Regions from separate parts of the Aliamphritea hakodatensis genome, predicted to be linked through region 3. Evidence: predicted binding sites of a transcription regulator. Region 3 holds the regulator's gene; each other region holds the start of a gene.

Region 1 (3,279 bases), 620 kb from region 3:
TGTTTCAGCGCCCCGGGATTTTCCGCCAGCAGCACCAGATAAGCAGACCGGCGCAGCACGGCCTTAATCAGCTGAAACACCCGGCCGAGAGTTTCTGCCGAGTTTTCCACCAGGGCAACATCGTGCATCAGCCGGGGCAGTACCGCACATAAACGGTCCCGGGCAATCGCCTGCATCATCTGCACGCCTCTGCTGGATTTCAGGTCATTAAAATATTTGCAGGCTACTTCCGGCTCATCAAAGCCGTGCTCAGCGAAGACATGCAGCCTGCCGTCTTCTTCATCTTCAGCCTGCCAGAGCAGCAGCCATTCTTTATCCTGCTGGTGATCTTCCCCGTCATCGTCTTCCGCCGGGGTAATCACATGTCCGAAATGCTCGGTTACCCGGTCCCGGTGCTGATCCAGTTGCTGCAGAAAATCGTCCCAGCCTGAACAGCCCATGCTCCAGGCCAGCCGTTGCTGTCCGAGATCATCCTGCGGCAGTTCCTGGGTCTGTTTATCCGCCACCGCCTGAATACAGTGCTCAGCATTACGCAGGAAGGTGTAGGCGTCGGTCAGTTCGGTGACGGCCGGCTGCGGCATCCCCACAGACGCCGGCAGTAACGGCAGAATATTCAGCAACTCCCGCTGCTGTAGTCGCGGATCACGGCCCCCGCGGATCAGTTGAAACGCCTGAGCAATGAATTCCACTTCCCGGATACCACCGGCGCCAAGTTTTACATTGCCACTCAGGCCTTTACGCCGGACTTCCCGGTTGATCATTTCCTTCATGCTGCGCAGGGACTCAAAGGCGCTGAAGTCGATGTATTTGCGGTACACGAACGGACGCAGAATATCCTGCAGCTCCGCACCTTTTATTTTATCGCCGCCAACCACACGGGCTTTGATCATGGCGTAGCGTTCCCAGTCCCGCCCCTGATCCTGATAATACTCTTCCATTGCCATGAAACTGCATACCAGCGGTCCGCTGGCCCCGTAAGGGCGTAAACGCATATCGGTGCGGAACACAAAACCGTCGGCGGTAATATTGTCCAGCGCCTGAATCAGTTTCTGACCTAAACGGCTGAAGAAGTCCTGATTGGCCAGACAGCGGCGACCATCGCGGGTTTCGCCTTTTTCGGGGTAAGCAAAAATCAGATCAATATCCGATGACAGATTCAGTTCATGAGCTCCCAGTTTACCCATCCCCAGCACGATCAGTTGCTGCGGTTCGGCCGGATGACCTTCGGTAGCATAACTGTACGGCGTGCCCCAGCGGCGGCAACATTCGGCATGCAGCCATTGCAACGCCAGATCAATACAGGTATCAGCCAGATCCGACAAATCACCGGTGGTTTCCCGCATATCAGCAGCGCGGGTCAGGTCCCGCCAGATAATCCGTACCATCTGGCGCTGGCGAAACTTGCGTAACACCTGCTGCAACTGTTCTTCATTTTCCACAGTTTCCAGCTGAGCACTCAGTTGCTGCTGATAATCCGCCAGCTGAAATGAGCGGTACAGATCACCGCTTTCAAGCAGTTCAGCAAAAACAGCCGGCTGACGGGTAAACTGGTCCACGGCATAGTCACTGCCCACCACCACTGTCACCAGATCAGCTGTCTGAGCAGTATCCAGCTCCTCCAGCGCACAACGCTCTTGCAGTTGCTGCCAGCGGTTATGCACAAATTCCTGAAGGGCAGTCGGTAATGCATCTGTCTGCGGTATAGCCATGTTCCGTCACTCTTGTCGTTCTTTTCGGATAACCGTTACCGGCTAAACTAAAGTTTTTTGTATTTCTGTCAGTCAGATTCAATTTACCTGATATCGCTGCATCTGCCTAACGCTGATCCCGGCAAGCATGAGATAAGTCACTGATCCTCTGGCAGTTCTGCTCAGCCGGCAGAACTTTTACGGGAAATTTCAATAAATATAATTTTTTTTGACCTGATCACCTTTTAAGAAATTCTAATAAAAATCATTAGATTCATGCACTTACAATGAGGGTTCCAAAATTTGTCAATTTTAGCCTTCTCTAATGTGTCTATTTCGTGACATTTTTACTACAAAGCAATGAAAAGGCCGCGTATACTCGCGCCAATTTTGCCCTGAGCGAGAATAAAAAAGAGACCTGATATGGTTACTAACAATTCGATTTTTCAGCTGTTTGCCAGCTCCCCATTCAAGCCGATGCAGGAACACATTGCCAAAGCGCATGCCTGTGCCATTGAACTGATCCCATTCTTCGATGCTGTAATGGCAAACGACTGGGAAAAGGCTGAACGCCTGCAGCAAAATATCGCGCGTCTGGAAAATGAAGCCGATACTCTGAAAAAGGATGTTCGCCAGCAACTGCCCCGTGGCCTGTTCCTGCCGGTACCCCGTACCGATCTGCTGGATCTGCTGCGCATGCAGGACAAGATCGCCAACCGTGCGAAAGACATTGCCGGCCTGATGCTGGGACGTCAGATGAGCATCCCTGAAGCAATCCAGCCAATCATGAAAGAATATCTGGCAGTTTCTCTGAAAACCTCCGCTCAGGCGCTTTCTGCCCTGAACGGTCTGGATGAGTTGGTTACTTCAGGTTTCAGCGGTCATGAAGTGGATCTTGTGGAACAGATGATCCACGAAATCGACGACCTGGAACACAACGCAGACGAAATGGAACGTCAGGCCCGTTCGGCTTTATTCACGGTAGAAAAAGAACTGCACCCGATTGATGCTATGTTCCTGTATCAGGTAATTAACCTGGTAGGTGATCTGGCAGACAAAGCACAGCAGGTCGGCAGCCGTTTACAGCTGCTACTGGCCAAATAACATTTTCTAATTTTTCCCGATAGGAAATTTCCATGACCATTATCGCAGAATACGGTGACATCCTTGTCATCATGGCATGTATTTTTGGCTTCTTTATGGCCTGGGGCGTCGGTGCGAACGACGTTGCCAACGCAATGGGTACCTCAGTAGGTTCCAAAGCACTGACGCTGAAACAGGCGATCCTGATCGCTATTATCTTCGAGTTTGCCGGTGCCTGGCTGGCAGGCGGTGCAGTAACCTCTACCATCCGTAAAGGCATTATTGATCCTGCCTTATTATCCGGCACACCTGAATTGCTGGTGTACGGGATGCTCTCAGCCCTGCTGGCAGCGGGTATCTGGCTGCTGATCGCAACCTTCTTTGGCTGGCCGGTATCAACCACTCACTCTATCGTTGGTGCCATCGTGGGCTTTGCAGCGGTAGGTATCGGTGTTGATGCGGTTAACTGGGGTAAGGTATCCAAGATCGTTGCAAGCTGGGTGGTATC
Region 2 (3,279 bases), 2.0 Mb from region 3:
TCAGTGATGCTGATGATGCCCGGCGCTGGCTCAACGCCCGGATTAACGCGGCAGGTTAGAACCACGTTCAGTAACCTCCATTTCAGACCATAACTGTTCACTGAGGGACGCGACCGGCGTCTGGCAGTTATCGGCAATCCAGCAGGCCAGTGCGCCGGCAACATCCGGATATTTCTGGGCCACGGGTGCGGGTTTATCCAGCCATGATGCAAATATATCTGCAGAGAAATGTTCAAAACTGTCTGCCAACTGAAGGTGTTTCAGAATAGCGGCGTTGGAGCGCTGTTCAGGCTGGCCATTCAGTGGCTTGGTCAGCAGTTTTTTTCCTGTCTGCAAGACTTCACTGGCCAGCCCGAATCCACTGTTGGCAATAACTCCCGCGCTGCTTTGCATATCCCGTGGGAAGTTTTCCCGGGAGAAAGGGCACAGCCTGATATGTTGCCGTTGCTGAATGTGCGGCGTATCACAGTAAACATAGAAGCGGTAATCTTTGAGCGGCTGTAGCCACCGCAGTATTTGCTCCGGTGGCTCAAACGGCAGGTAGACCAGGATCTTATCCTGCTCGACAGGCTGGTCCGGTGACGGAGGGCTGATCAGCGGTGGCAGGATCGGCGCATTAAACTGGTGCCAGTGTAAGCCGATGGCCAGGCTGACCGGTGCAAACAGCCGGGTGCCGGGCAGCATGGCGTATTTGATATCCGGTCCCGGCAGGTTGTGCTCAAACGCATACTGATGGGCAATGCCGATAGAGGGCTTACCCTGTAACCGGGCCGCCCAGGCCGTAACAGGTTCGAAGTCGCTGATGATCAGGTCGTAACCGCTCAGTTCCAGATGCCGGATGTCCCGGTAAAATCTTGTGAGGTTATTATTAAGGCAGGTTTTCAGTTTTCTGACCTGCCCCTGTTCGACAATGAAAGTCAGCCCCTGTCTGACTGTGTAATCTCCGAAAGGCTGCATGTCGAAGAGTTTGTCAGCGGGCCGTCCGGAGAACAGATAGTCGACCTCAATGCCCTGTTCTCGCAGTTTGTTGGCCATCACCCGGGCCCGGGTGATGTGGCCGTTACCGGTCGCCTGAACACCGTAGAGTATTTTCATGCTGTCACCCTGTTTGCGGACGTGGCGGAAGATGCTTGCGTCATATCAGATAAAGGTGGTGGCCAAGCATTGCGCTGGACAGGCCGAGCATTGCACCGGCAAGAATGTCTGTTGGGTAATGCACACCCAGTAATATCCGTGACAGGCCGATCAGCCCGGCAATAGTGAAGGCGGCTTCAGACCAGTTGGGGTAATAAATACTCAGCGCTGACGCAAATGCAAAGGCGGCTGCTGCGTGGCCGGAAGGGAAGCTGAAGCGGTCTGCCGGCCGGATAGCCGGGGTAACCCCACGGAGATGATCACAGGGCCGGTTGCGTTTGATCATTTGCTTCAGGATCAGGAAAAGCGGTACTTCAATACTAAAGGTAATCAGGCTGGCCTGTAAGAAGTCCGGGCCACTGACCGGTTCGAGCCAGAATAGCAGTAATCCTGCCAACAGATATGCGAGACCGTCTCCCAGCCTGGATGTCCAGCGACTGAGTAGGGCGATATACGGTTGTTCATAACGGTTAAAAATCCAGAAATACAGCCGGGTATCCAGGAACTGAAGTTGTTGCAGCATATGATCAGTCTCATTGAGTGATTCAATATGTGCATTGTTGAAAGAAAGGGTGACAGCGACGTGAAATTGAAATGACAGTTAAGTGAAGCCGGGGAAGGAAATGCAGCAGACCCGGAACAGGTCTGCTGCGGATGTATTACTATGGACGGACTGCTTCACCGCCAAATGCTTCCAGCAGCATCGGAATCAGGCGGGTCAGTTCCAGCGACATGGCGATAAATTCAGAATCGAACCGTTCCATGGCTTCTTCAGGGCTGTCCTGATCGAGTTTTTCTTTCAGTGAATCGGACAGCTTCAGGCGTTTCAGGCACAGGTCTTCCTGAATGATAAAGTTCAGGCTCTCCTGCCAGTCAACCGCCAGTTTGGCAATGCGTTTACCGGCTTCAAGATGCTGGCGGATTTCATCGCTTTCCAGATCCTGACCTTTACAGCGGATTACGCCATTTTCAACGCTGGTGTCACGTAACTCACATTCATCAAGTATGACAAAGTCCTGGGGGCGGGTATCCGCGCTTTCCAGCCATTGTGACATGATGGCAGACGGTGAATGATTGACGTCCGGCAGTACTACTGGCAGTGAGCCCAGCTCGGTTCGCAGGTGGCTGAGCAGCTCTTCGGCCCGTTTATGGCTGCTGGCATCAACAATGAGCAACCCTTGCTGCGGAGCAATCAGCGCGTGGGTAGTCTGGAATTTGCTGAAGGCCCGGGGCAGCAGATCAATGATGATTTCATCTTTTAGCTGATCGCGTTCTTTACGGTATACCTTACGGGCCTGTTCGTGTTCGATCTGCTTAACTTTGGCTTCCAGTTTTTGCTTGATAACTGAGGAAGGCAGGATTTTTTCTTCTTTCTGGGCGGCAATCAGCATAAAGCCCTGGCCAGCATGGACCAGCATGTCAGACAGACCGTGGCTGGGGCTGATCCAGCCAAAGCGGCTCAGTTCCTGGCTGCTGCAGGGGGTGAAGGCTTTGTCTTCCAGCTTGGCTTCCAGTGCTTCTGCGGTGTGTTCGAAAGGTTGAGAGAACCGGTAAAAGATTGCGTTTTTAAACCACATAACGTGCCTTGATTTGTGAAACTGTAAATCGATAAAAAGCCCCCTTTACCTGTCAGTCAGGTAAAGGGGGCTGATGAAGTCGGACATTACCGGCGGGTGGTTCGCCGGAATTAATTGGATGCCAGTAATTTATAGCGCAATGCTTTACGTGCCTTGTTTACGGCCCGGTCTACGTAGAATCCATACAGGTCAACGGTGTTGATGCCAACCATCTTGTCGGTCAGCACCTTACCGTCATTAGGGTCAACAAACAACAGGGTAGGGGTGAATGCTGAGTTGTAACGGCTGGCAAAAGCCGTCGCGTCTACCGGATCACCGTTATAGTCGATGATGGTTTTACTGCCGTCAAAAATAGTCAGTTTGCGGAACAGCAGTTTTTTGTCGTATTTGCCGCTCAGTTGCATGGGCTGAAGAATTTCGCGGGTGATCAGTTCACAGTACTGACAGTCGGGCTGGCTGACCAGAATCAGTGCGAAACGGTCACCGGCGATCTGCGCGTCCTGCTGAAGGTTGAGGAGTTCAGGCAGGGAATTTTCAGCGGTAGCTGCCGCAGGCTGGCTGATCGGGG
Region 3 (3,279 bases):
AACAATATCTTTGAGATTTTGCCGTGCCGATACCTTCAGCCCTGAATGACAACAGCTTCGATGTTCGCTGGTACACCCTGCGGCGTCCCGCCAGTACCGACGCACCCTTGTGCTGGCGTAAATGGCTGCTGGATCCGGGCTCTTTAACCCAGCGGCTGATCAGTGCCAGCCAGGGTGATTTTCGTGTCGAAGTTATCCGTCAGGGCTGGCATCATCCGACCCGTTCAGAAGCCAAAGCACTGGGGATGCGCCCCCGTCAGCTGGCGGTCATCCGGGAAGTACAGCTAATCGGCAACGGCCAGCCCTGGGTATTCGCCCGTTCAGTCATCCCGGCGACAACCCTCACCGGCAAGCAGCGGGAACTTAACTTTGTGGGCAGCCGTTCGCTGGGCAGTATACTGTTCCGTGATCCGACCATGCGCCGGGGTCCATTACAGATCAGCCGCCTGAAAATCCGCGATGGCGGATCTGCGTGGGCGCGCCGGTCACTGTTTTACCTGAGCGAAAAACCCCTGCTGGTATCGGAAGTTTTTCTGCCGGCATTACTTGATGCAAAACACCTCTGAGAGCACAGACCTGACCCTTATGAGCAGACAACTTTTCAGCAGAGACCGCCTTGAAGCCTACGGACAGCTGATGCGGGTGGAAAAACCCATCGGTATCTATCTGCTGCTGTGGCCGGCACTCTGGGCCCTGTGGATCGCTGCTGAAGGCGTCCCCAGCCTGCACTTACTGGTGATTTTCTGCCTGGGCACCTTTCTGATGCGCTCCGCAGGCTGTGTGATCAATGACTTTGCGGACCGCAAAGTTGATGGCCATGTAAAACGCACGGCCCAACGCCCTATTCCCGCCGGAAGAGCCACCGCCAAAGAAGCGCTGATACTGTTTTTTGTCCTCATCGGTCTGGCCTTTATTCTGGTGCTGTTTACCAATACGCAAACCATCCTGCTGTCGTTCGGCGGTGCGTTTCTCGCCGCCTGCTACCCCTTTATGAAGCGCTACACCCATCTGCCTCAGATTGTTCTGGGCATGGCCTTTGCCTGGGCGGTGCCGATGGCCTTCAGCGCAACCGGTGAAGCGGTCCCCGCCCACGCTTGGCTGATTTATACCGCCACGGTGCTGTGGACCACCGCCTACGATACCAAATACGCCATGGTAGACCGGGACGACGACCTTAAAATCGGCATTAAATCCACCGCTATTCTGTTCGGCGATGCGGACAAACTGATTGTCGGTATGCTGCAGGCGCTGACCCTGCTCACCTTTATTTTGCTTGGTAATCAGCTGGATATGGGTAAGTACTTCTACCTCAGCCTGCTGGTCATGGCAGGCTGTTTTATCTGGCAACAGTGGCTGATCCGCCACCGCCAGCGCGAAGCCTGCTTCCGGGCGTTTCTCAATAATCACTACGCAGGCATGGCGCTGTTTATCGGCATTGCCCTGGATTATTGGCTAATCTCCTGATAATTCCTGTTACATAAGCAAAATTTGTCATATTTCTGTAACAGTTTAATAATCTAATATGCTCGTCTAAAGAATTGTCTAAAGAAGGTGATCGAGCATGTCATCCAATAAACGAATTCTGATCGTCGACGATGAAGCCCCAATCAGGGAAATGATTGCGGTTGCATTAGAAATGGCCGGTTACGAATGTATGGAAGCAGAGTCTGCCCAGGCAGCCCACAGCATTGTTCTGGATGAAAAGCCGGACATGGTATTGCTGGACTGGATGATGCCCGGCATCAGCGGCGTAGAATTCGCCCGCCGGTTACGTAAAGATGAAGTGACCGCCGACATCCCGATCATCATGCTGACCGCCAAAGGTGATGAAGACCATAAAATCAAAGGCCTGGAATCAGGCATTGATGATTACATCACCAAGCCATTCTCACCCCGTGAACTGGTTGCCCGGCTGAAAACCGTATTGCGCCGTGCCACACCTAAAGGCATTGAAGAGCCGATTACCGTTGATAATCTGACACTGGACCCTGTGTCTCACCGGGTCAGCGCCGAACTCAAGCCACTGGAACTGGGGCCAACCGAGTTTCGCCTGTTACAGTTTTTCATGACCCATCAGGACCGCGCCTACTCCCGCAGCCAGTTACTGGATATGGTCTGGGGTGGCAATGTATACGTTGAAGAACGTACCGTCGACGTCCATATCCGGCGGTTACGTAAAGCGCTGGGAGCGCGCCACGAATATCTGATTCAGACCGTTCGCGGCACCGGTTACCGGTTCTCATCGCAAGTTGCTTAAGCCGAAGTTTCCGCGCTAAGCTGCCATAGACATCACCCGGAACCGACAGAATGTACAACCGTAATCATTCCATTTCTGGCAGTTTATTTTTGACCGCGATGGCCGGCACCGTTGTGGGGCTGGTGATCGGTTATCCCGGCTGGACCCTCGCCGTGTTTCTGCTCGGCTGGGCGGTCCTCCAGGTCAGGGAATTTACCCGCCTGCAGGAATGGCTCACCAAAGGCGACCGTTCCGATGTCCCGGAAAGCAAAGGCCACTGGGGAGAACTGTTTGATGAACTGGCCCGGGACCAGAAACGCAATCAGTCCCGCAATCAGTCACTGCGTAATATCATTACCCGCTTTCAGCAATCCTCAGCGGCGCTGGGAGACGGCATTGTCATCATCGACCGGGACAACAACCTTGAATGGTGGAACCGCTCTGCTGACCGCCTTCTGGGCTTAAAAGTACAGACCGACCGTGGCCGTTCCGTGATGAACCTGCTGCGCGACCCGCGTTTTATCCGCTATTACCGCAAAGAAAATTACGACGAACCGCTGCAATTACCATCTCCGGTCGACAGCCTGGTCGCGCTGGAATACCAGCTCACCAAGTTTGGCTACGGCGACCGCATACTGGTGGCCAGAGACATTACCCGGATTAACCAGCTGGAACAGACCCGCCAGGACTTTGTTGCCAATGCCTCCCATGAACTGCGCACTCCGTTAACGGTTATTCGCGGTTATCTGGAAACCTATCTGGATCAGGATTTACCTGCGCCGTTGCGCCGCGGCCTGAATCAGATGGCCAAGCAATCAAAACGCATGGAAAATCTGGTCTCCGGCCTGTTGCTGTTGTCACGTCTGGAAGCCAGCCCGCATATCTCCGACGAACTGCCAGTCCCGGTACAGTCAATGATTCGCAAGATCACCGACGATGCCCACAGCCTCGGCAAGGACAAGAATCATCAGATTAAACTGGATGTGGACCCGGACTTCAGCCTGCTGGGGCAGGAATCAGAAATCTACAGCGCATTTTCCAAT

What was found. Region 3 encodes PhoB, which activates phosphate uptake and scavenging genes when phosphate is short. Its sites were predicted from a motif close to TGTCATANNNNTGTCANA; they were not measured.
Region 1: PCI15_RS02190 (TIGR00153 family protein) is a predicted target of PhoB. The motif match lies at 2,026-2,043, and genes of this name have one in related genera.
Region 2: PCI15_RS08470 (phosphatase PAP2 family protein) is a predicted target of PhoB. The motif match lies at 1,717-1,734, and genes of this name have one in related genera.

The regions. Positions count from the first base shown of each region.
Region 1 is NZ_AP025281.1:494,000-497,278, reverse strand. It holds gene glnE (bifunctional [glutamate--ammonia ligase]-adenylyl-L-tyrosine phosphorylase/[glutamate--ammonia-ligase] adenylyltransferase) at 1-1,709, opposite strand, end outside; gene PCI15_RS02190 (TIGR00153 family protein) at 2,112-2,792, shown strand; gene PCI15_RS02185 (inorganic phosphate transporter) at 2,825-3,279, shown strand, end outside.
Region 2 is NZ_AP025281.1:1,860,931-1,864,209, forward strand. It holds gene PCI15_RS08460 (hypothetical protein) at 1-59, shown strand, start outside; gene PCI15_RS08465 (MJ1255/VC2487 family glycosyltransferase) at 43-1,095, opposite strand; gene PCI15_RS08470 (phosphatase PAP2 family protein) at 1,136-1,657, opposite strand; gene rdgC (recombination-associated protein RdgC) at 1,797-2,711, opposite strand; gene PCI15_RS08480 (thioredoxin family protein) at 2,822-3,279, opposite strand, start outside.
Region 3 is NZ_AP025281.1:5,086,157-5,089,435, forward strand. It holds gene PCI15_RS23080 (chorismate--pyruvate lyase family protein) at 24-566, shown strand; gene ubiA (4-hydroxybenzoate octaprenyltransferase) at 586-1,464, shown strand; gene phoB (phosphate regulon transcriptional regulator PhoB) at 1,562-2,257, shown strand; gene phoR (phosphate regulon sensor histidine kinase PhoR) at 2,308-3,279, shown strand, end outside.